DNA from 3 places in the Luteipulveratus mongoliensis genome. Region 3 is predicted to be linked to each of the others. Evidence: predicted binding sites of a transcription regulator. Region 3 holds the regulator's gene; each other region holds the start of a gene.

Region 1 (7,729 bases), 620 kb from region 3:
GCACGACAAGCACACCGTGAAGGCGACGACGGACATCCGGTGCGCCTGCGTGTTCAACCCACCCGTCACCGGCCGCGAGGTGCACGACGAGAACGGCGTGTACCCGCTCGTGACCGAGGAGCCGGTCTCCGCCTGAGACCTTGCACCTCGTATGACCTGGGCGAGTCCTGTTGCGATGCAACAGGACTCGCTCCCTTTCCAGAGAGGAACACCCAACACCGCAGGAGGATGACGTGACAACGTTGGCGACGCCGACGGACACCTACCCCACTCGTACGGGCACCCAGGCAGGTGTCATCGAACGACAGGGACCGATCGTGCACATGAGCGCGGCCGGCGGACCGCTGGACACCGAGACGCTCCAGCACTTCGACGACAACGGCTACCTGGTCATCGACCAGCTCATCAGCGATGAGGAGCTGGCGCAGATGCGGCAGGAGCTGACCCGCCTGTCGGCCGACAAGGCGGTGCGTGCCGATGAGCGCACGATCGTCGAGGCCGCCTCGCAGGAGGTACGCAGCATCTTCGACGTCCACCTCACCAGTGAGGTGTTCCGGGCCATCGCGTACGACCCTCGCGTCGTCGCTCGCGCCCGCCAGATCCTCGGTTCGGACGTCTACATCCACCAGAGCCGCGTCAACGCCAAGCCTGGCTTCGAGGGCAAGGAGTTCTCGTGGCACTCCGACTTCGAGACCTGGCACGCCGAGGACGGTATGCCGACGCCGCGCGCGGTCAGCATCTCGATCTCACTGACCGACAACCACTCGTTCAACGGGCCGCTGATGATCATGCCGGGCTCGCACCGGCAGTACATCTCGTGCGTCGGCGAGACGCCGGACGACAACTACAAGAGCTCGCTGGTCATGCAGGGAGCGGGCACGCCGGATCGGGAGACGCTGCGCGACTTCGCCGACGACTTCGGCATCGACGTGCTCGAAGGTCGGGCCGGTGGGGCGATCATGTTCGACTCGAACTGCATGCACGCCTCCAACGGCAACGTGACGCCGTACCCGCGCTCCAACGTGTTCATCGTCTACAACAGCGTCGAGAACGCGTGCGTGGAGCCGTACGCCGCCGCTTCGCCTCGGCCACCCTTCCTCGCCTCCCGCGACTTCACCCCGGTCAGCTGACTCGACCGGCCGGCATTCAGCGGGCTCGCGCGTCCAGGCGGGGGTCGAGGAGGTCCTCGACCCCGTCTGGCACGTGCGCGGGATCGTGACCTGCCTCGACGATCCGGTTGGCCTCGTCCACGAAGACGATCCGCGGCTGGAGGGCGCGAGCCTCCGCGTCCTCGACGACGGCGTACGAGATCACGATGACCAGGTCGCCGGGGCTGATGAGGCGGGCGGCGGCTCCGTTGATGCCGATGACGCCGGAACCTGCCGGGCCCTCGATGGCGTACGTCGTGAGCCGGTTGCCGTTGTCGATGTCGACGACGTCGACCTGCTCACCGGGCAGCAGGTCGGCGGCCTCCATGAGGTCCTTGCTGATCGTCAGCGAGCCGACGTAGTGCAGGTCGGCCTGCGTGACGGTGGCGCGGTGAATCTTGGACTTGAGCATGGTGCGCTGCATCGGGACCTCCGGTGAGTGACGACGCGACACGCTACGAGATGGTGGGGTCCTCAGGAAAATCAACGTCTTCAGGAGTGGGATCGTGACCTCGACCCGTGCGGACACAGCGTCGACGCTGACCGTGTCCCGGCTGACTCTCGCGGCAGCCGATCTCGGACCGGCCAACCCGTTGCCGCCGCTCGTCGCTTCGGCGGACATCAACACCGGTGTCGGCTTCGGGCCTGAGACAGAGGACCTGGCCACTCGGTCGGGCTATGGCCAGGTGGCCAACGTGCTGCCGTACGCGACTCAGGACGGCTACACGCGAGACCTCCAGGAGATCGAGACGCCGATCGCCGTGCTGGAGAACGAGCTGCTCCGAGCGACGTTCCTGCTGGGCTACGGCGGTCGCCTGTCGTCACTGGAGCACAAGCCGACCGGCCGGGAGCTGCTCTGTCGCAACCCCACGCTGCAGCTGGCCAACCTGTCCACGACCAACGCGTGGTTCTCCGGTGGTGTCGAGTGGAACATCGGCGTGATCGGCCACTCGCCACTGACCTGCCAGCCGGTGCACGCTGCGCGTCTGTCCCGTCCCGACGGAGTGCCGGTGCTGAGGATGTACGAGTGGGAGCGCCTTCGGCAGGTGCCGTTCCAGATCGATGCCTACCTCCCGCCGGGCTCCCCCGTCCTGTACGTCCACTGCCGGATCACCAACCCGCACGAGGGCACGCTGCCGATGTACTGGTGGTCCAACATCGCTGTCCCGGAGACCCCCGACACCCGCGTGCTGGCTCCCGCGGACGCAGCGTGGAACATCGGCCACACCCGCACGGTGTCGTACGTCCCTGTCCCCGTCTCGGGTGGGGTCGATCGCAGCTATCCCACGCGCAGCGATGTCGCCGACGACTACTTCTTCGACATCCGCGAGGCCCGGCGGCCATGGATCGCCGCGCTGGACGGCACTGGCACCGGACTCGTCCAGACATCGACGGCGCGGCTGGGCGGCCGCAAGCTGTTCGTCTGGGGGAACGGCCCCGGTGGGCAGCGGTGGCAGCAGTTCTTGTCCGAGCCCGGTCCGGCGTACCTGGAGATCCAGGCCGGGATCGCGAGTACCCAGCTGGAGTACGCACCGATGCCGCCCGGCGCACGATGGTCCTGGGTCGAGGCGTACGGGATGCTCGAGAGCGATCCGCAGGCCGTGCACGGCGACGGCGACTGGCATGGCGCCCGAGCCGCCGCCGAGGGCTCACTCGAGGATCTCGTCTCCACCAGTGCGATCGAGGACGAGCTGGACTCCTGTGGCCGCTGGGCGGACCAGGCACCCGACGAGGTCCTGCAGCACGGCTCAGGATGGGGAGCGCTGGAACAGCTCAGGAGTGGGCTCGGCCACCCCGGTACGCCCTTCCCCCAGGAGTCCATTGCCGCACCGCAGCAGCCATGGCTGACCCTGCTGCGGACGGGACGGTTCCCGGAGACCGATCCCCGCCAGCCGCCGTCCGCCTTCATGATCCAGCCCGAGTGGCGGACCTTGCTGGAACCGGTCGCTGACGACAGCTGGGAGGCGCAGCTCCACCTGGGGCTCATGCGATGCCAGGACGGCGAGCGCGACGGCGCCCGTCAGGCGTGGGAGCGGTCGTACGAGATCCGCGCCAACGCCTGGGCCTTGCGCAACCTGGCCGTCCTCGACCGCCTCGAGGGTGACCTTCCTTCGGCCGTCGAGCGCTATCGCGCCGCGTGTGAACTCGCTCCTGGCCACTCGGCGCTGGTGATCGAGACGACCCGAACTCTCCTCGAGGCCGAGCGCCCCGACGCGGCGCGCGACCTGCTGTCGACGTTGCCGGACGAGGTGCCCGGCCGGGTCGGGCTGTTGACCGCGCAGACGGCCCTTGCCCTCGGTGACCTCGACGAGGTCGGCCGCATCCTCGACGACGGCCTGGTCGTGGAGGATCTGCGCGAGGCCGACACTGCGTTGAGCGATCTGTGGGCCGAGTACCAGGTCCGCCAGCTGGCAGCGCTGGAGGACCGGCCGATCACCGATGAGCTGCGCGATCGCGCACGCGAGCAGTACCCCTTGCCAGCCAGGTACGACTTCCGGATGAGTGCCGACTGACCCGCGCTCCCCCACGCGCACGCGTCGCGACCACGACGTCCTCAGGGCCCGCGAGGGCTGAGGTCCAGATGCTGCTCGACAGACGGAGGGCGAGTGATGTGCTCGCGTCCGTGGGGGCTGGCCCAGGTGCAGACACCTTCGGTGGTCATGGTGACCTGCCAGCCGGTTTCGTGCTTGGCGCGGTGGTGGTGCTTGCAGAGGGTGAGCAGGTTGGTCGGTCTTGTTGCTCCGGTGGGCCAGGGGATGACGTGGTCGGTCTCGCAGTAGCGGGCTGGGTGTGAGCAGCCGGGGAAGCGGCAGTGCTGGTCGCGTTGTTGCACCAGGCGTCTGATGGCGGCGGTGGGTCGGTAGGTCTGGGCTGCGGTCTCCAGGAGGGTGCCGGTCCGCGGGTCGATCAGGGTGCGGGTGAGGCGGGCGCCCAGGGTGCGCATCAGCGCCTGGGCGGTAGCCGCGGCGATGACGCCGACACCGGGGATCTCGACATCGCCAACGGCATCAGGCGTCATCGCTGCGTCGCCGGCATCACGAACAGCATGTGCCAGCTCAGGAGGAGCTGGGTGGCTGCCAGGAACACAGGTTGCCGCAGAAGAAGAAGTCGCTTCGGAGTCATGTTGTCTGGTCAGTGGTGGAGGGTTCGGAGGGACATCAGGATGGTGCTCAGCGTCTTCGGCGGCGAGGGCGTCCATCAGGTCCCACCAGGGGTCATCTGGTGGCGGGTCGGGTGCTGGTCCGGGGTCGCGGGCGATGAGCTCGGCCAGCGCCACGTCCCAGGCATCGTCGTCCAGGTCGTCGGTAGATGTGTCGGCGGCGGGTGGCTCGGGGTCGAAGCCCAGCGCCCACGGATCACAGGAGCCGGCCGTGTCGGGGGCGTCGGCTGGTCCAGCCGCGTGCGCCGAGGCGGGTCGGACGGGCACGGCGACGGTGAAGGAGGCGGTCACCTCCGCGCGTTGGAGCACCAGGTCGGTGAGTGCGTCGGCGCGGCACTGGCCCAGGGTCTTGCCGCTCTGGTTGGCCCGGTGCAACTCACGAGCCAGCCCGTCAACGGCCGCGTACGCCGCAACGGCTTGCTCGGTCGGCAGCGTCGCGTGCAGCTCGCTCAGCCCGGCCTCCGGGCCGGGCTCGAGGAACACCCCGACGCGTTGCGCTGAGCGTCGGGTCCTGGCCTGGCGGACCGCGGCCGGGTCGGTCTGCTGCACCAGCCGTCGGGTGCGGACCTGCACCTGCCGCGCCGACCAGGACTGCACCCCGCGCTCCAGCAGCGCCGCCTCCACCTGGGCGCACACCGCATCCGGCGCCTCCAACAGCTCACCGGTCACCTTGCGCACTCGCAGGCTGTCCAGGCGCCCAGCAGCCATCTCATCCAGCAGGTCAGGCGTCTTGGTGACCGCATCGATCGCCTCCTCGACACGAGCCGTCGCCTGACGCGGACTCCACGCTAGCCCCGGGGCCAGATCGACATCCGCGAACTCCGCAGCATGACCCAGCGGGTGCGCGACCTCGCCGACCTCACCGGTGACCGGGTCAACATGCTCGACCGTCGCGGCGTACTGCGCGATGCGCAACACCTGCACCGCCGACGCAGCATTGATCAACGCTTGCGCAGCCTCGACGTCGGCCTGCAGCTCAGCAGCCGTCCGGTGATGACGATCAGTCTTCGCCTGCGAGTACACCGCCTGCGCCACCTCACGACACAGCTCCAACGCCCGCGCCGAGTCCAGCAAACCGGTGTCAGGGTCGCGCAGCGCAGCTGTAGCACCCGTGGCGGTGCTGCAGCTCTCGGCTGTCTCGCGGACTCCCTGACTCATACTCACACCGTACACCTGTTCGATCGTTCGTCAAGGCGTCGAAAGCGCGAATCATGTTTGCTATCAGCGTAATTCGGTGCCAGCGAGGCCGACACCACAACCCAGGTGCGAGCGTACGAGAGACCACCGACATCGCTGGTGACGAGGGCCGTCGATCGCCAGAGCTCCCCGACCGAGGTCCGCCACGAGACCAGTCGGCCGAACTCGCCAGTAACCCAGATGGCACCATGTGGGAGAGCGTGACCTAGCCCACAGCGGATGGAGACAGCGATGCAGCGTCGGCTGAGCCAGGAGGACGCGGCGTTCCAGCAACGCATGCGTGACTTCTTCACGACCGAGGTCCCCGCGGACCTGCGCGAGCGCTGGGCGGCCGGCGGCGAGCCGGACCCGGACGACATGCGTGCCAGTCAGCGGGCCCTCAACAAGGCCGATCTCGCGGTGCCGCACTGGCCGGCCGAGTTCGGTGGCCAGGACTGGACCATGCTGCAGCGCCACATCTACCTCCAGGAGATGCAGGCCGCGTCCGTCCCTCCCCCACTGGCCTTCAACGCCAACATGGTCGGCCCGGTCATCGCCGCTTTCGGCTCGCAGGCGCAGAAGGAACGCTTCCTGCCGCCGACGGCCAACCTCGACATCTGGTGGTGCCAGGGCTTCTCCGAGCCGGACGCCGGCTCCGACCTGGCCTCGCTGCGCACGACAGCCGTCAAGGACGGCGACGAGTGGGTCGTCAACGGGCAGAAGACCTGGACCACCCTGGGTCAGCACGCCGACTGGATCTTCGCGCTGGTCCGCACCGACCCGGACGCACCCAAGAAGCAGATGGGCATCTCCTTCCTGCTCATCGAGATGTCGTCGCCCGGCGTCACGGTCCGTCCCATCCAGCTGATCGACGGCGGCCACGAGGTCAATGAGGTCTTCTTCGACAACGTCCGCGTCCCGGCCGACCACCTGGTCGGTGAGGTCAACAAGGGCTGGGACTACGCGAAGTTCCTGCTCGGCAATGAGCGCGTCGGCGTCGCGCCGGTCGGCTCGATCAAGCGGCGTCTCGCCGATGCCAAGCAGTACGCCGCCGCCGTGCAGACCGAGCACGGCACCCTCCTGGAGGACCCGTTGCTCGCCGCGCGGATCGCTGAGCTGGAGGCGCAGGTGATGGCTCTGGAGCTGACCGTGCTTCGGGTGGCCGCGAATTCCCGTGAGGGCAAACCCGATCCGGCGTCCTCGATCCTCAAGCTGCGCGGTTCGCAGCTGCAGCAGGACGTCCTCGAGCTCATCGTTGACATCGCCGGTCCGGCCGGTCTCGACTGGAGCACGGACGACTGGGAGGGGCTGGCGGCCCCGACCTACCTGAACTTCCGCAAGGCATCCATCTACGGCGGGTCCAACGAGGTGCAGCGACAAGTCATCTCGTCCGGGATCCTTGGGTTGAGGGGCTGAGGGTTGACATGGACTTCTCGATCGACACTGAGCAGAAGGCACTTCGGGACGCCGCGCGCGAGCTCGCATCCCGCCGCGCGCCACAGCACGGCGAGGGCGACGTACCGGTCGGCCCGGCGCCGCACGACGCGGACACCTGGTCGGCGCTGGCTGAGGTCGGTGCGCTCGGGCTGCCTTTCGCGGAGGACGTGGGTGGCTTCGGCGCATCGGCCGTCGAGGTCTCTCTCGTCGCCACCGAGCTCGGCAAAGCCGGCGTACGGACGGCGTACGCCGATGCTTTGATCGCGGGTTCCCTTCTCGCCACTGCAGGTTCGGACTTGCTGGAGTCGGTGACCGACGGCAGCGCGCTGGTCGTGCCGGCAATGGCCGAGCCGGATCGCGCGTGGTCGATCACGACCTCCTCCGTGACCGCCGAGGGCGCCGACGACTCCTGGAAGCTGACCGGCGAGAAGTCGCCGGTGCCGTACGCCGACGCGGCCAGCCACGTCGTGGTCCCGGCCTCCGTCGAGGGCGGTCTGGCGATCTTCCTCGTGGAGGGACCGACGGCTGCAGGCGGAGGCGTGACGTTCGACGGCACCGCGGCGACCTTGCTCATCGGACCCGACAACGGCGCGGCTGCGCTGAGTCAGGCGATCAACCTCGGCATCGTCACGCTCTGCGCGGAGGCGTTGGGTGCGATGGAGGGGGCCAGCACCATGACCGTCGAGTACCTCAAGACCCGCAAGCAGTTCGGGGTCCCGCTGATGTCGTTCCAGACGCTCACCCAGCGCGCTGCCGACATGTACGTCTCACTCGAGCTGGCCCGCAGCACAGCGCTTTTCGCGGCCAT
Region 2 (7,729 bases), 1.6 Mb from region 3:
CGAGCCCTTGACCGTACGACCGTCCTCGAGCGTGACGATCACGCCGTCACCGTCGCGCCGGGCGGCCTTGGCTCGGGACCGGTTGAGGACCTTCATGCCACGGCGGCGGAAGACGTTCTCGATCACCGTCGCCGCGTCGGCGTCCTCGCCAGGGAGCACCCGGTCCCGCGAGGACACCAGCGTGACCTCGCAGCCCAGGCCGAGGTAGGCATGCGCCAGCTCGGCGCCGGTCACACCGGAGCCGACCACGATGAGGTGCTCCGGCAGCTCCTTGAGGTCGTAGATCTGCTGCCAGGTCAGGATGCGTTCGCCGTCCGGCTGCGCCGTGTCGAGAACGCGCGGGGTCGTGCCGGTTGCGATGAGGATCGTGTCGGCGGCGAACGTCCGGGTGCCGCCGTCGAGCAGCTCGGCCGTCACCTCGTGCGGAGCGCTGATGTGACCGCTGCCCCTGATGACCCGGACGCCCACGCTCTCCAGCTGCGCCTGGATGTCGCGGCTCTGCGCCGCAGCCAGATCCATGATCCGGGAGTTGACCTGGGTGACGTTGGCCTCGGCGTGCTGGTCGTCCTCGTTGCCCTCGAAGCCGACGCCGAGCCGGCCTGCGGACTCGAAACGGGAGAGGAAGTCGGCTGTCGCGATCAGCGCCTTGCTCGGCACGCAGTCGGTCAGCACGGCCGCACCGCCGACGCCGTCCCGGTCGATCAGCGTGACCTCGGCACCCAGCTGGGCCGCGACGAGCGCGGACTCATAGCCACCGGGCCCACCCCCGATGAACACCACTGACTTCTGACGCGCACTCACGCACCAATCCAACCATTCCGGGTCAAACCGAGTGGGTCGGGAGCGTGTCCATCACGGGTGGTTCGGCGCGCGGCTAGCCTGTGCCGGTGAGCAACGCCGCCCCAGATCTCAACGATCCCGCTACCGATCCGTACGACGTCGCGAAGGCTGCCGCCGCGGTCATCGCCGAGCGCAGTGGTGCAGATCACCACGACGTCGCCCTCGTCCTCGGCTCCGGGTGGGGTGAGACCGGCGACCTGATCGGCGAGACGCTGACCACGATCGACAACGCGGACGTCCCTGGCTTCGCGAAGGCTGCTGTCGCAGGGCACAGCGGCACCATGCGTTCGGTACGCATCGGGGACACCGACCGTCGGGCGCTCGTCTATGGCACCCGCACCCACTACTACGAGGGCCGCGGCGTGCGCGCCGTCGTGCACGCCGTCCGTACGGCTGCGGCCGCTGGGTGCAAGACCATCGTGCTGACCAACGGCTGCGGTGGACTCAACCCGGCGTGGGGGCCTGGCACACCGGTGCTGATCCGCGACCACCTCAACCTCACGGCGACCTCGCCCATCGAGGGCGCGAACTTCGTGGACCTCACCGACCTCTACTCACCGCGGCTGCGCGACCTCGCGCAGTCGGTGGACGCCGACCTCGACGAAGGTGTCTACGCGCAGTTCCGCGGGCCGCACTACGAGACACCGGCTGAGGTGCAGATGGCCAAGGTGCTCGGCGCGGACCTGGTCGGGATGTCGACCACGCTCGAGGCGATCGCGGCCCGGCAGGCGGGCCTGGAGATCCTCGGGATCTCGTTGGTCACCAACCTCGCTGCCGGCATCTCCGACCAGCCGTTGTCGCACGCCGAGGTCATCGAGGCCGGCCAGGCGGCCGCTGCTCGCTGCGGCCGACTCCTCGCCGCTGTCGTCCAGAAGTTCTGAGAGGCCCGAGATGAACGACGACAACGCTGTCCTTGAGCAAGCCCGCGCCTGGATCGCCGATGACCCGGATCCCAAGACCCGCGCTGAGCTGGAAGCCGTTGTGGCAGCTGCGGACTCGGGAGATGCGGCGGCACGTACGGATCTCGAGGACCGGTTCAGCGGACTGCTGGAGTTCGGGACCGCTGGGCTGCGCGGCGCCCTCGGCGCCGGCCCCAACCGGATGAACCGCGTCGTCGTGATGCGTACGGCTGCCGGGCTCACGTCGTACCTCCAGAAGACCCTCGGCAAGCGTGACGTGACCGTTGTCGTCGGCTACGACGCCCGCTACAACTCCGACGTCTTCGCCCGCGACACGGCAGGCGTCGTCGTGGCAGCTGGTGGAAGGGCGATGATCCTGCCGAGGCAGCTGCCAACACCGTTGCTGGCGTTCGCTATTCGCGAGCTGGGCTGCGACGCGGGTGTGATGGTGACGGCGTCTCACAACCCGCCGCAGGACAACGGCTACAAGGTCTATCTCGGTGACGGCTCCCAGATCGTGCCTCCGGCAGACGCTGACATCAGCGCCGCTATCGGCGGCTTCCCGACCGCGGCGTCGGTGTCGCTCGAGACCGACGGCTGGGAGACCCTCGACGATGCGATCGTCGAGGCGTACGTCAGGACGGCAGCGGCGGTGGTGGACGCGGACGCGTCGCGAGATGTGTCGATCGTGCACACCGCTCTCCACGGAGTGGGCAGCGAGGTCTTCCAAAAGGCTTTTGCTGCAGCGGGATTCGCCGCTCCAGCACCAGTTGTCGAGCAGCGCGACCCGGACCCCGACTTCCCGACGGTGTCTTTCCCCAACCCCGAGGAGCCGGGTGCAATCGACGCCGCGCTCGCCCTCGCGGTCGAGAAGCGACCTGACATCGTGATCGCCAACGACCCCGACGCCGACCGGTGTGCGGTGGCGGTCCCCGATCCTTTGGCGGGTTCGCCGACCGGTTGGCGCATGCTGCGCGGTGACGAGGTGGGTGCGCTGCTCGGGCATCATGCACTGTCCGGTGACTCCCCTGCCGACGGTGTGGTCGCCTGTTCGATCGTGTCGTCCCGACTGCTGAAGGCGATGGCCGATGCGGCGGGCGTACGGCACGAGGAGACCCTCACGGGGTTCAAGTGGATCAGCCGGGTGCCAGGGCTGATCTACGGCTACGAGGAGGCGCTTGGCTACTGCGTCGACCCCGGCCAGGTGCGCGACAAGGACGGCATCACCGCCGCGCTGGTGGTGGCTCAGATGACCGCCGAGCTCAAGGCCTCGGGACGGACACTTCTCGACGTGCTGGACGACCTGGCGCGCGAGCACGGGGTGCACCAGACGGACTCGTTCGCCGTACGTGTCGAGGACCTGTCCCTGATTGGGACGATCATGTCGCGTCTGCGCTCGTCAGCGCCGAGCAACGTTGCGGGACAGGGAGTCTCACGTACCGAAGACCTCGCCGATGGCGGCGACCTGCCCCCGACGGACGGGCTGCACTACCACCTCGAGGACGACACCCGGATCATCGTCCGGCCGAGCGGCACCGAGCCGAAGCTCAAGGTCTACCTGGAGGCGGTCGTACCCGTCACCGCCGACCTGGCAGACGCGCGGGCCGAGGCTGCGCGGCGGCTTGCGGCGGTACGTGCCGAGATGGAGCGTCTGACCGCTGTATGACGTTCGAGGGCATCGTCGCGGGCATCGACACCTGGATCTTTGACCTGGACAACACGCTCTATCCCCCGAGCGCCGGGCTCGTGGACCAGATGAACGATCGCATCCGACAGTTCATCAGCAACCTGTTCGACGTCGATGAGGCCGGGGCTCGAGAGGTCCAGGCGCGGCTATGCGCTGAGCACGGGACGACGTTGCGCGGCCTGATGGACACTCGCTCGGTCGATCCACTGGACTTCCTGGCGTTCGAGCAGGACATCGACTAGTCGGTTCTTGAGCCCAATCCCTCACTCGCACAGTCCATTCGGCGACTTCCTGGCCGCTCGTTGGTCTTCACCAACGGGCCGCGGTCCTACGCCGACCGCGTCCTGCGCGTGCTCGGACTGACCGAGGTCTTCGACGAGGTGTTCGACCTGTTTGCCGCGGACCTCGTGCCCAAGCCTCACGCCGGGACGTACCGACGATTCGTGGAGCGGTTCTCGATCGATCCCGCGCGGGCGATCATGTTCGACGACATCGCGCGCAATCTCGATGTTCCGCAGGAGTGGGGTATGGCGACGGGTTGGATGCAGCCGGATCGGGTTGGCGACCTCGGCGGGCCCTTCACGATCGCCGGCGACGGGCCGCTGCGGCTCCACGTGCACGACCTCGAGGCGACGCTGCGTTCAGTCTGATTCGGCGATGTCGGTGGTCTCTCATAGGCTCGGTTCTGCCTCATGCCCGCTGCCGGACTTCGTCGAATTACGTTGCTACTAAACGATATTCACGACACCTCGCGCTTGACACGTCATCGAACAGGTGTACGTTTGAAGTGTGATCCGGGCGAACAATGAGACCGTTGAGGAGGGCGCCATGGATGCTGCTGCTCTTCTGCGCGACCCGGACACAGGGCTGTTGGACTCGACCCGTGCACTGGAGCTGTGCCGCGAGGTGGCGCAGGCGGTCTACTCACAGGCGAAGACGGATCGTCATCATCGGCAGGCCGCCGATCTGCAGGCCGACATCGAGGCGTCCCAGGCGCTGATCAACGCGGTGACAGCGGTGCAGCTGATGCGGATCGCGCAGTACGCCGCGACGGTTGAGCACGTCGACCCGGTCACCGGTGAGGTCAGTGAGGTGGCCCATCCCCTAGGGCATGCGGCGGAATTCGCGGATGTTGATCTGGCTCCCGGGTTGGCGTGGAGCCCGCGCCAGGCGACAGCCCGTGTCGAGGAAGCCATCGATGCCGTGACCAAGACGCCGGGGCTGGTGGACGAGATGGCCGCCGGGCACCTGGACGGCCTGCGCGTCGCGCGAGTGACTCGTGAGCTGCTGGAAGCGCCCGAGCCGGTGTGTGCGCAGGTGGAGCAGGCGTTGCTCGCGCGGGGCGTGCAGGGGTGGTCGGCGCGTCAGGTGCAGATGCGGACCCGGCGGCTGGTGCAGCAGACCGATCCGGCCGCGGCGCGCAGCTCACGAGTCCGTCGCGCCACCGAGCGGATCGGCGTGTTCCTCGAGCCTGGTCCAGAGACCGGTTTGACCGATCTGCACGCCACGTTGCCGACCGAGCAGGCGATTCACGCGTACGCGGCAGTTGATGAGCTGGCCCGTGAGCTGCACCGAGCCAACCGGACGAGCAAGACCCTGGGCCAGTGCCGTGCCGATGCGTTGACCGATCTCGTGCTGCAGCGTGCCGAGGTCACTGCCTCCTTCACCGTCGCCGTGCCCGTCGTGCCCGCCGTGCCCGCATCGGCGCGCGAGGCAGGGCCAGCCGACGCTGCCTGCGGAGCCGTCTGCTCTGATCCGTGGGCGCAAGGACTCGAACCCGAGCCACCCGCCGCCGACACGTCTACTGACGACCTGGATGACGATGCCTGGGACGTGGCGCTGGCCGAGCTCATCGCACGCGACCCCGGACCAGCACCCGACCCGCCACCGGATGACCCCTGGTGGGACCTGATGGATGACCTGTCCAGCGAAGACGCTGAGCACCACCCTGTGCCGGCGGTCAACAGCCACTCAACTTCTCCTGAACTGGCGCATGCTGTTCGTGATGCCTGCGGCGCAGCCACGACGGCCGATGCCGTTGGAGCTGTCGGGATTCCAGGCGTCGGAGATGTCGAGATCCCCGGTGTCGGAGTCATCGCCGCAGCCACCGCCCAGGCGCTGATGCGCACCCTGGGCGCCCGCCTCACCCGCACCCTGATCGACCCGCGGACCGGCACCCTCCTGGAGACCGCAGCCCAGACCTACCGACCCACCGCCGCCATCAGACGCCTGGTGCAACAACGCGACCAGCACTGCCGCTTCCCCGGCTGCTCACACCCAGCCCGCTACTGCGAGACCGACCACGTCATCCCCTGGCCCACCGGAGCAACAAGACCGACCAACCTGCTCACCCTCTGCAAGCACCACCACCGCGCCAAGCACGAAGCCGGCTGGCGCGTCACCATGGCCAACGACGGCACCTGCACCTGGACCAGCCCACACGGACGCGAGCACACCACCCGACCCCCGACATTCGAGCTTGTGAGAATGGGGACGCCCTCGCCCTGAACATCGTTCAACGAACGGCGTTCAGGGGAGCACTGATCCCGCGAGTAGGCTGCGCCGCATGGCGATCCAGCGGCGGGACATCCTCGAGGCGGCACAGCGCATCGTGGCGACCTATGGGCTGGCGGACCTCACCATGCGGCGCCTCGCGACCGAGCTGGGTGTGCAGGCCAGCGCGATCTACTGGCACGTCCCCAACAAGCAGTCGCTCCTCGCCGAGCTCGCCGACGACCTGCTGGGCCGGGTGCCCGAGCCGTCGCCACGCCGTCGCTGGGATCGGCAGGTCGAGCAGCTCGCGACCGGCCTCAGGACCACACTGCTCGGTCAGCGCGACGGTGCCGAGATCGTCTCCGCGAGCCGCGCGTCATCGTTGGATACCAGTCATCTCGGCAAGCGCATCGTCGAGATCGTCGAGGCGGGCGGGCACCCTCACGCGCGCGCCGTGGCCTCGCGAGATGCGTTGCTGCACTTCGTGATCGGCTTCACTTTCGACGAACAGTCGCACACCACGATGGTCGAGCACGGCGCCGCACCAACGCGATTCGGCGACAGCGACGCATCCTTCACCGCCGCCCTGGCGATCGTGATCGACGGCATCCGCGCCTGAGTCTCGGCTGCCGTCGGCGGATAGCCGACGCGGGTCTTACGGCTCGCTCGCCTACTCGGCGTCCTCGTCCTCGTCCGCCGAGTTCAGCTGACGGATCTCGTGGCTCAACTCCGTCAGCTCGTCGCCGCCGGCCATCTCGGAGGTGAGCTGGTCCAGCGTGAGGTTCTCGCGCTCCTCATCGAGCGAGACCCGACCGAGCTTGAGCACCATGAAGTGGTTGCCGACGAGGTACGCGTGGTGTGGGTTGTGCGTGATGAAGACGACGCCCAGCCCGGCGTCGCGCGCGCGGACGATGTACTTCAGCACCACACCCGACTGCTTCACACCGAGAGCGGCGGTCGGCTCATCCAGGATGATCACCTTGGCGCCGAAGTAGATCGCGCGCGCGATCGCCACACACTGCCGCTGGCCGCCCGAGAGCGAGGCGACTGGCCGGTCCAGGTCAGGGATGCTGATGCCCATCCGGGTTAGCTCCTCACCCGTGACTCGCTCCATCTCCTTGCTGTCGAGCAACCGCAACGGACCCTTGCGAATCTCGTTGCCCAAGAAGAAGTTCCGCCACACAGACATCAGCGGCGCGAGCGCGAGGTCCTGGTAGACGGTCGCGATTCCGGCGCCCAGCGCTTCACGAGGCGAGCCGAAGTGCCGCAGCTCGCCACCGACGAACATCTGGCCAGCGTCGTAGTCGTGCAACCCGGACATGATCTTGATCAGCGTCGACTTGCCGGCACCGTTGTCGCCGAGCACGCAAGTGACCTCGCCCTGCTGCACCGACAGGTTGACCTCGCGCAGCGCGGATACGTTGCCGTAGGCCTTGCCGACGTCGACCAGCTTGACGATCTCGGTGGTCGGGCCCTCGGTGTGGGTCGGCATCGTGTCGTCCGTCGTGGTGCTCATCGCGCGTCCGCCTTCCTCTTGACCCACAGGTTGACCAGCGTGGCGAGCACCAGCATCGCCCCGAGGAACGTCTTGAACCAGTCAGGGTTCCAGCCGGCGTAGTTGATGCCGAGCTCAGTCATGGAGAAGATCAGCGCACCGATCGAGGCGCCGATGGCCGAGCCGTACCCGCCGGTCAGCAGACAGCCACCGACCACCGCGGCGATGATGAAGATGAACTCGTTGCCCACGCCGTCGCCGGACTGCACGGTGTTGAACGCGAAGAGCAGGTGCATCCCGGACAACCATGCACAG
Region 3 (7,729 bases):
TGGCCGTCGAACCGCCGTCGGACAGCGGCTGGCCGACCTTGCAGTTGTCGCGGTAGACCGCCAGCGCCTTGAGGCCGAGCTTCCAGCCCTCCAGGTGAACCTCCGCGATCTCCTCGACCGTGGCCGTCTCCGGCAGATTGACCGTCTTGGAGATGGCACCGGAGAGGAACGGCTGCGCAGCAGCCATCATCCGGACGTGGCCCATCGCACTGATGGCACGCTCGCCCATCGCGCAGTCGAAGACCTCGTAGTGCTCCTGTTTCAGACCGGGCGCGTCAATGACGTGGCCCTTGTCAGCGATGTGCTCAACGATCGCCTCGATCTGCTCCTGCTGGTAGCCGAGCTTCTTCAGGGCGCGCGGGATGGTCTGGTTGACGATCTGCATCGAGCCGCCACCGACGAGCTTCTTGAACTTGACCAGCGAGAAGTCCGGCTCGATGCCGGTCGTGTCGCAGTCCATCATGAAGCCGATGGTGCCGGTCGGCGCGAGCACCGAGGCCTGCGCGTTGCGGTAGCCGTGCTTGTCGCCGAGCTCGATGACCTCCGCCCAGGCCTTGGTGGCCGCGCGGTGGATGTCGCCGTCCATCACATCGAGCGTGCGGACCTCGTCGTTGGCCGAGCGGTGCTTGCGCATGACGCGCTTGTGAGCCTCGGCGTTGCGGGCATATCCGGCGTACGGACCCACGACAGCGGCGATCTCTGCTGACCGCTTGTAGGAGGCACCGGTCAGCAGCGAGGTGATCGAACCTGCCAGGGCGCGACCGCCCTCAGACTCGTAGCCGTGGCCGGTGGCCATCAGCAGGGCACCGAGGTTGGCGTAACCGATGCCGAGCTGGCGGTAGTCGACGGTGGTCTTGCCGATGGCCTCCGTCGGGAAGTCGGCGAAGCAGATCGAGATGTCCATCGCGGTGATGACCAGCTCGACGACCTTCTGGAAGGTCGCGGTGTCGAACGTGTCGTCGTCCTTGAGGAACTTCAGCAGGTTCAGGGACGCCAGGTTGCAGGAGGAGTTGTCCAGCGACATGTACTCCGAGCACGGGTTGGACGCGGTGATGCGGCCCGTCTCCGGGTTGGTGTGCCAGTCGTTGATCGTGTCGTCGTACTGCAGGCCCGGGTCGGCACACTCCCAGGCGGCCTTGTTGATCTTGTCGAACAGCTCGCGAGCGTCGACCTCCTCGATCACCGAGCCGTCGCTGCGGGAGGTGAGGCCGAACGTCTTGCCCTCCTCGACCGCACGCATGAACTCGTCGCTGACGCGGACCGAGTTGTTGGCGTTCTGGTACTGGACGGAGGTGATGTCCTTGCCGCCCAGGTCCATGTCGAAGCCGGCGTCGCGCAGCGCGCGGATCTTGTCCTCCTCGCGCGCCTTGGTCTCGATGAACTCCACGATGTCGGGGTGGTTGACATCGAGGACGACCATCTTGGCCGCCCGTCGGGTGGCGCCACCGGACTTGATGGTGCCGGCCGACGCGTCAGCGCCGCGCATGAACGAGACCGGACCAGAAGCCGTACCGCCGCTGGAGAGCAGCTCCTTGGAGGAGCGGATACGGGAGAGGTTGAGGCCGGCGCCGGAGCCACCCTTGAAGATGAACCCCTCCTCCTTGTACCAGTTGAGGATCGAGTCCATCGAGTCGTCGACGGACAGGATGAAGCAGGCCGAGACCTGCTGCGGGCTCTTGGTGCCGACGTTGAACCAGACCGGTGAGTTGAACGCGAACACCTGGTGCAGCAGCGTCCACGTCAGCTCGTGCTCGAAGAGCTCCGCGTCCTCGTCGCTGCGGAAGTAGCCGAAGTCTTTGCCGGCCTTGACGTAGGTCAGCACCACGCGGTCGATGAGCTGCTTGAGGCTCTTCTCGCGGACGTCCGTGCCCAGTGCGCCGCGGAAGTACTTGGTCGTGACGATGGTGGAGGCGTTCAGCGACCAGAAGTCGGGGAACTCGACACCGCGCTGCTCGAAGATCGTCTCGCCGGTCTTCCAGTTCTGCTGGACGACATCACGCGACTCCCAGGTCACCTCGTCATAGGGGTGCACGCCGGGCGTGGTGTAGATCCGCTCGACCTTTACACCCTTGCTCTTGCGACGAGCCTGTGACTGCGCGCGCGTCGTCTCCGTCATGGCGACTCTCCCTCTCTCGTTCTTCACTGATCGTCTCGCTGACCACTGACAGTGGTCGTGATGTCTTCGGGTCCGTGCTCGGTGTCGGACTCCACCCGCAGCAGCGTGATCGCGGCCTCGAAGTCCTCGAGGGACTCAAAGGCCTGGTAGACGCTGGCGAATCTCAGGTAGGCGACCTCGTCCAGCAGCCGGAGTGGGCCGAGGATCTCCAGGCCGACGTCGTGCGCGTCGATCTCCGCGACACCCTTGGCCCGGATCGACTCCTCCACCTGCTGGGCCAGGAGCGCGACGTCGTCATCGCTCACCGGTCGCCCCTGACAGGCCTTGCGTACGCCGCTGATCACCTTGCCCCGGCTGAACGGCTCACTGGCGCCGGACCGCTTGACCACGGTCAGGCTGGCGTTCTCCATCGTGGAGAACCGCTTGCCGCAGCTCGGACACTGTCGCCGCCGCTTGATGCAGGTGCCGTCCTCGTTGGTGCGGCTGTCGACCACTCGACTGTCGTTGTGACGGCAGAACGGGCAGTGCATGGCGGCTCCTCTCCACATACGTCGTACGCCGCCCTCACCCGTCATGGTCAACACCGAAATGGGCATAGGAATGCCCGGAGACGGTGCTCTGACGGTGTCCCTCCGCGTCTTCCTGTGGATAAACCTGTGGGTATCCGGTGGATGACCTGGGGACTATATGTGGACGACTTACAGCGGTGTAACTACTAGATATAGGGATCGTAAGACGCCTGGCGCCCAGGTGCAAGATCCGTCGGCCTTGGGTTGTCCAGCAGTCAGATCACTGCAGGTCAGGGACCTGCGGTGGGCGTGTCGCAATGTCCGAATCCGGCGTGTCGCGCGGCGATCGGTGGTACCGGTCGCCACCCACGCCGCACCACCATCGAACGCGCCACGGCCGGGCCGTCCACCACGCGGTGGATGGCCCGGCCGTCACGACGCGTGGTGCGAAGTCAGCCCTGCGGGATCACCAGCCGCTGGCCGGCGCTCACCTGGAGAGAGCTCAGTCGGTTAGCGAGCTGCAACCTGGCCACTCCCTCGTGGACCGGCAGTCCAGGAAGCTCAGCCTGCGCGATCTCACTCAGCGTGGCACCCGGCTCAACCGTCACCACCCGAGTCGGTGGGGTGGAAGGCGAGGACGCCGCGGCGACGGAGGCTGTGACCAGACCCAGCACGGCCAGCGCTCCCGCCAGCAGGAGCATCAGGCGACCGCGCGGCGTCAGCCGAAGGCGCGGCCCCCTCGCCCTGCTCATCACCGGCTCGGGATCGGGCACCACCGTCAGGTGGCGCCGACGCACGGTGGGCGTCGAGCTCTGCGGATGCTCCCAGGCGATGACCGCGCTCATGATCTCCTCCAACCTCTGCTGTGCTGATCCGAACACATGTGCGATGGAACGCTTGTACGATGTATAGCACGGGTGTTCGATGAAGTCGAGACCAACCGCGAACGTCCGCCAGCTCCGCCACCCGCGACATGCGTCGTACAGGTGTTTGAGAACTGTGTCCGAAGTTCATAGGCTTGGCTCACAGATCGAGACTCAACCAGCGACCACTGACATCGCCTTGCGCGACGGTGCTCTGGCCGCGCTAAGACGGGGAACGAGGACCACCAGATGGCCAAGATCCACGAGCTGCCGGAGCCCGACAGCCACGCGCTGACCACGCGTCAGCGGAAGGTGCTGGACGTCATCCGCAACTCGATCGACCGCCGCGGCTACCCGCCGAGCATGCGGGAGATCGGCGAGGCGGTCGGCCTCACGTCTCCGAGCTCCGTCGCGCACCAGCTGTCCATGCTGGAGCGCAAGGGCTACCTGCGGCGTGACCCGATGCGCCCCCGGGCGATGGAGGTCGTGTCACCCGACATGGGCAAGCGCGACCGCGGCTACCGCGGCGGTCCGGTCAGCGCAGCTGCCGAGTCCGGCATCGACGAGACCGGCATCAACGACGAGCGCCCCGAGCCGTCCTACATCCCCGTCGTGGGACGGATCGCAGCGGGCGGCCCGATCCTGGCCGAGGAGGTCGTCGAGGATGTCTTCCCACTCCCCCGGCAGATCGTCGGCGAGGGCGACCTGTTCCTGCTGAAGGTGGTCGGCGACTCGATGGTCGATGCGGCGATCTGCGACGGCGACTGGGTCGTCGTTCACCAGCAGCAGACCGCGGAGAACGGTGACATCGTCGCAGCGATGCTCGACAACGAGGCGACCGTCAAGACGTTCAAGCGCACCCGAGGCAAGGTGTGGCTGATGCCCCACAACGAGGCCTACGAGCCGATCGACGGCGATGAGGCCACCATCCTCGGCAAGGTCACCGCCGTCCTGCGCAGGGTGGTCTGACCAGCTGTCATCGGCCTCCCGCTCTCCATCTCGCGGGATGCCGATGACTACTGAGGAAGTGCCTGCTCGAGATGGGTCAGCGTCTCTCCCAAGGGAGTCTCGATCTTGATCGTGGTCTCGGCTTCCCCGCGCGTACGACCGCGGGTGAGAACCGCGACCGGCAGGCCGAGGCGAGACGCACGTCGTACGAACCGATAGCCCGACATCACCATGAGCGAAGACCCGAGGACAAGCAGGCCATCCGACTGCTCGACCACACCAAAACACTTCTCCACCAACGGTTTTGGCACGGCCTCCCCGAACATCACCACGTCCGGCTTGAGCTTGTCCGAACCACACACGACGCAGGTCGCGACGCGAAAGGTCGAGACCAGCTCGTCAGGGAGTACGACGTCACCATCCGGTCGGATCTCACCGCCGACCTCGCGATCGAAGGTCGGATTCGCCTGGGTCAGCCGCTCGTCGATGACCTCGCGGTCGTAGCGTTCGCCGCACTGCATGCAGACGACGTGCGAGAGCGAGCCGTGCAGCTCGAGCACGTCGACCGAGCCGGCCTGCTGATGCAGCCCGTCGACGTTCTGAGTGATGACGGTGCCGAGCAGACCTCGGGCCTGCAGCCGAGCCACGACCTGATGACCGACGTTGGGTCGCGCGCCTTCAAAGCGTCGCCAGCCGACGTAGCTGCGCGCCCAGTAGCGCTGTCGGGCCTCCGGCGAGGCCAACAGCTCGGTGGCCGTCATCGGCGTGATGCGGCGTTCACCGTCGGGACCGCGGTAGTCAGGGATGCCCGACTCGGTGGACAGGCCGGCGCCGGTCAGCACGGACAGCCCACCCGCGGCGACGAGCCTGACCAGCTCGTCCCAGGTCGATGCGTCGACGTCCGGTGGTCGAGTCGTCGCCTCAGTCACACCAGCAGTATCCGGGACGTCTCCTGCTCACGGCGCTACGGGTCGCTGACCAGCGTGAATTACCGGACAGCGATGCGTTGGCAATATCGATAACACCAACTTATACTGGCGGGCATGATTGACGCTGCTGGCCTGCGCGTGATGCGCGCGATCTCCGATGAGGGCAGCTTCACCGCCGCAGCTGCCTCGCTGGGCTACTCCCAGCCAGCCATCTCCCAGATGGTGCGGCGACTCGAGGAGCGCACCGGCACGGTGCTGGTCGAGCGACTCGGCCGTACGGTCCGCCTCACCGAAGCCGGTCACATCCTTGCCCGGCATGCCGGACCGGTGCTGTCCGCTCTCGAGCTTGCGGAGGCAGAGGTCGCCGCCATCGCCGGGCTGCGTGCCGGGCGCGTACGGCTGATGGCCTTCCCGTCCTCCTCGTCGACCTTGGTGCCTCGTGCTCTCGCTCTGGTCAAGGAGCGATTCCCGGAGGTGCAGGTGACCTTCGCCGAGGCAGAGCCGCCGGAGTCCCTTGCCGCGCTGCGTGCCGGCGAGTGCGACCTCGCAGTGGCGTTCGCCTACGAGGGTGACGATCTCCCCCGTGGCGAAGAGGGCCTGGAGGCCTTCTCCATCCGCAAGCTCCTGGACGACGAGGTCCGTCTCGCGGTGTCCAAGAAGCATCCGCTCGCCGTGGCGGGCAAGGCCAAGCTGTCCGATCTGGCCGACGAGCAGTGGATCGCCGGCTGCCCTCGGTGTCGCGGCCACCTGCTCTCGCTCGCTGCGCGCGAAGGGTTCGTGCCCGAGGTCGCCTTCGAGACCGAGGACTACGTCGCGGTTCTCGGACTGGTTGCCGAGGGCCTCGGTGTCGCTCTGGTCCCAGACCTGATCCTCCGCTCAGCGAGCAACCCGGGCGTGGTGACGATGCCGATCGACCCGGCCAACCGTCGTACGGTCCTGGCCGTGACCACGCCTGACCTGCAACGGGTTCCGGCGGTCGAGGCCACCCTCGAGGCCTTGCACGAGGCCGCGCGCGCCACCTGCTGACCGCAGGATGCAGGGAGTTCTCCAAGGATTTGGGGTCATCGGGGCGGTCATCGCCGTCGGCTTCGTCCTCGCCCACACCGGTGTGCTCGACCAGGCCAGCCAGCTCATGCTCGCCCGTCTGGTGTTCTTCGTCGCGACGCCGTGCCTGCTGTTCACCCTGCTGCTGAAAGCAGATCTGCATCGGGTGTTCTCGGCAGGTCTGGTGGTCGCACTGGCCAGCGTGGTCTGTGCGGGCGGGATCTATCTGGTGCTGGCCCGGCTGGTGTTCCGCCGGGACGGCGCCGACACCGTGGTGGGCGTCTTGTGCTCGTCGTACGTCAACGCGGGCAACCTCGGGCTGCCGATCGCGGTGTACGTGCTCGGCAGCGGAGCGGCGATCGCACCGATTCTGCTCATGCAGCTGCTGGTCCTGACGCCGCTGTCCTTCGCGTTCTTGGACACCCTGACTTCCGGTCGGCGTCCATCGATCATGCGAGTCCTCTCGCAGCCGGCGCGCAATCCGGTGACCGTCGGCTGCTTCCTCGGTGTCGCCCTCGCCCTGACCGGGTGGGATCCACCCTCGATCGTCATCGATCCGGTCACCATGATCGGCGGAATCGCTGTGCCTGCAGCCCTTCTCGCGTACGGCGTCTCGCTGCGACTCGGTCCGCGACCGCTGTCCGGCGGCTCGGCCGGCGAGCTCGCCACAGTGGCGCTGCTCAAGGTCGCGGTGCAGCCGCTGGCGGCGTGGGCGATCGCGCGCCTCGCGTTCGGGATGAGTGGCAAGGACCTCCTCGCGGCCGTCATCGTCGCGAGCCTGCCGACCGCGCAGAACATCTTCGTCTACGCCACCCGCTACGGCCGCGCCGAGGTGCTCGCTCGCGATGCGATCTTCGTGACCACGGTCTCGTCAGTGCCGGTGCTGCTGGCCATCTCGGCTTTCCTCACCTGATCCTCGTCCGGGCCGCGTCGGACGTCAGCCCGGACGTGCGACCAGCGGCCGGCCACCCCTCACCACGACGGCGATCGCCCCACCGCGATCGGTGCGATAGACCGTCGAGCCGCTGTCTCGCAGCAAGGTCATGGTGCGCGGCGCAGGATGCCCGTAGTCGTTGTCGGCGCCGACACTGATCAGGGCGATCGGCGCGCTGATCGCCTTCATCAGCGACGGGTCCTGGTTGGCCGAGCCATGGTGAGCCACCTTGAGGACGCTCACGGGGCGGGACACCTGCTCACGGGCCAACGCTCGTCGGACCTGCGCCTGAGCCTCTCGCTCTGCGTCGCCCAGCAGGAGGATCCGGATGTCGGCAGTCTCGACGTCGAGTACGACGGAGGCGTTGTTCTGGACGGAGCCGGCGT

What was found. The regulator LexA, encoded in region 3, represses DNA repair genes until DNA is damaged. The targets are predictions, from matches to a motif close to TCGAACANNTGTTCGA.
Region 1: VV02_RS20510 (HNH endonuclease signature motif containing protein) is a predicted target of LexA. The motif match lies at 5,474-5,489, and genes of this name have one in related genera.
Region 2: VV02_RS10175 (HNH endonuclease signature motif containing protein) is a predicted target of LexA. The motif match lies at 4,193-4,208, and genes of this name have one in related genera.

The regions. Positions count from the first base shown of each region.
Region 1 is NZ_CP011112.1:4,336,024-4,343,752, forward strand. Features, by position in the region: gene VV02_RS20490 (ectoine synthase) at 1-136, shown strand, start outside; gene thpD (ectoine hydroxylase) at 234-1,130, shown strand; gene panD (aspartate 1-decarboxylase) at 1,147-1,572, opposite strand; gene VV02_RS20505 (DUF5107 domain-containing protein) at 1,655-3,661, shown strand; gene VV02_RS20510 (HNH endonuclease signature motif containing protein) at 3,703-5,466, opposite strand; gene VV02_RS20515 (acyl-CoA dehydrogenase family protein) at 5,737-6,900, shown strand; gene VV02_RS20520 (acyl-CoA dehydrogenase family protein) at 6,909-7,729, shown strand, end outside.
Region 2 is NZ_CP011112.1:2,123,963-2,131,691, reverse strand. Features, by position in the region: gene VV02_RS10200 (NAD(P)H-quinone dehydrogenase) at 1-801, opposite strand, end outside; gene VV02_RS10195 (purine-nucleoside phosphorylase) at 888-1,721, shown strand; gene VV02_RS10190 (phospho-sugar mutase) at 1,732-3,405, shown strand; gene VV02_RS10185 (HAD family hydrolase) at 3,402-3,668, shown strand; partial or broken gene VV02_RS10180 (HAD-IA family hydrolase) at 3,687-4,076, shown strand; gene VV02_RS10175 (HNH endonuclease signature motif containing protein) at 4,255-5,934, shown strand; gene VV02_RS10170 (TetR/AcrR family transcriptional regulator C-terminal domain-containing protein) at 5,993-6,538, shown strand; gene VV02_RS10165 (ATP-binding cassette domain-containing protein) at 6,590-7,435, opposite strand; gene VV02_RS10160 (ABC transporter permease) at 7,432-7,729, opposite strand, start outside.
Region 3 is NZ_CP011112.1:3,712,595-3,720,323, forward strand. Features, by position in the region: gene VV02_RS17630 (vitamin B12-dependent ribonucleotide reductase) at 1-2,116, opposite strand, end outside; gene nrdR (transcriptional regulator NrdR) at 2,140-2,646, opposite strand; gene VV02_RS17640 (LysM peptidoglycan-binding domain-containing protein) at 3,078-3,470, opposite strand; gene lexA (transcriptional repressor LexA) at 3,738-4,457, shown strand; gene VV02_RS17650 (NAD-dependent protein deacetylase) at 4,505-5,365, opposite strand; gene VV02_RS17655 (LysR family transcriptional regulator) at 5,480-6,391, shown strand; gene VV02_RS17660 (AEC family transporter) at 6,399-7,322, shown strand; gene VV02_RS17665 (ComEC/Rec2 family competence protein) at 7,347-7,729, opposite strand, start outside.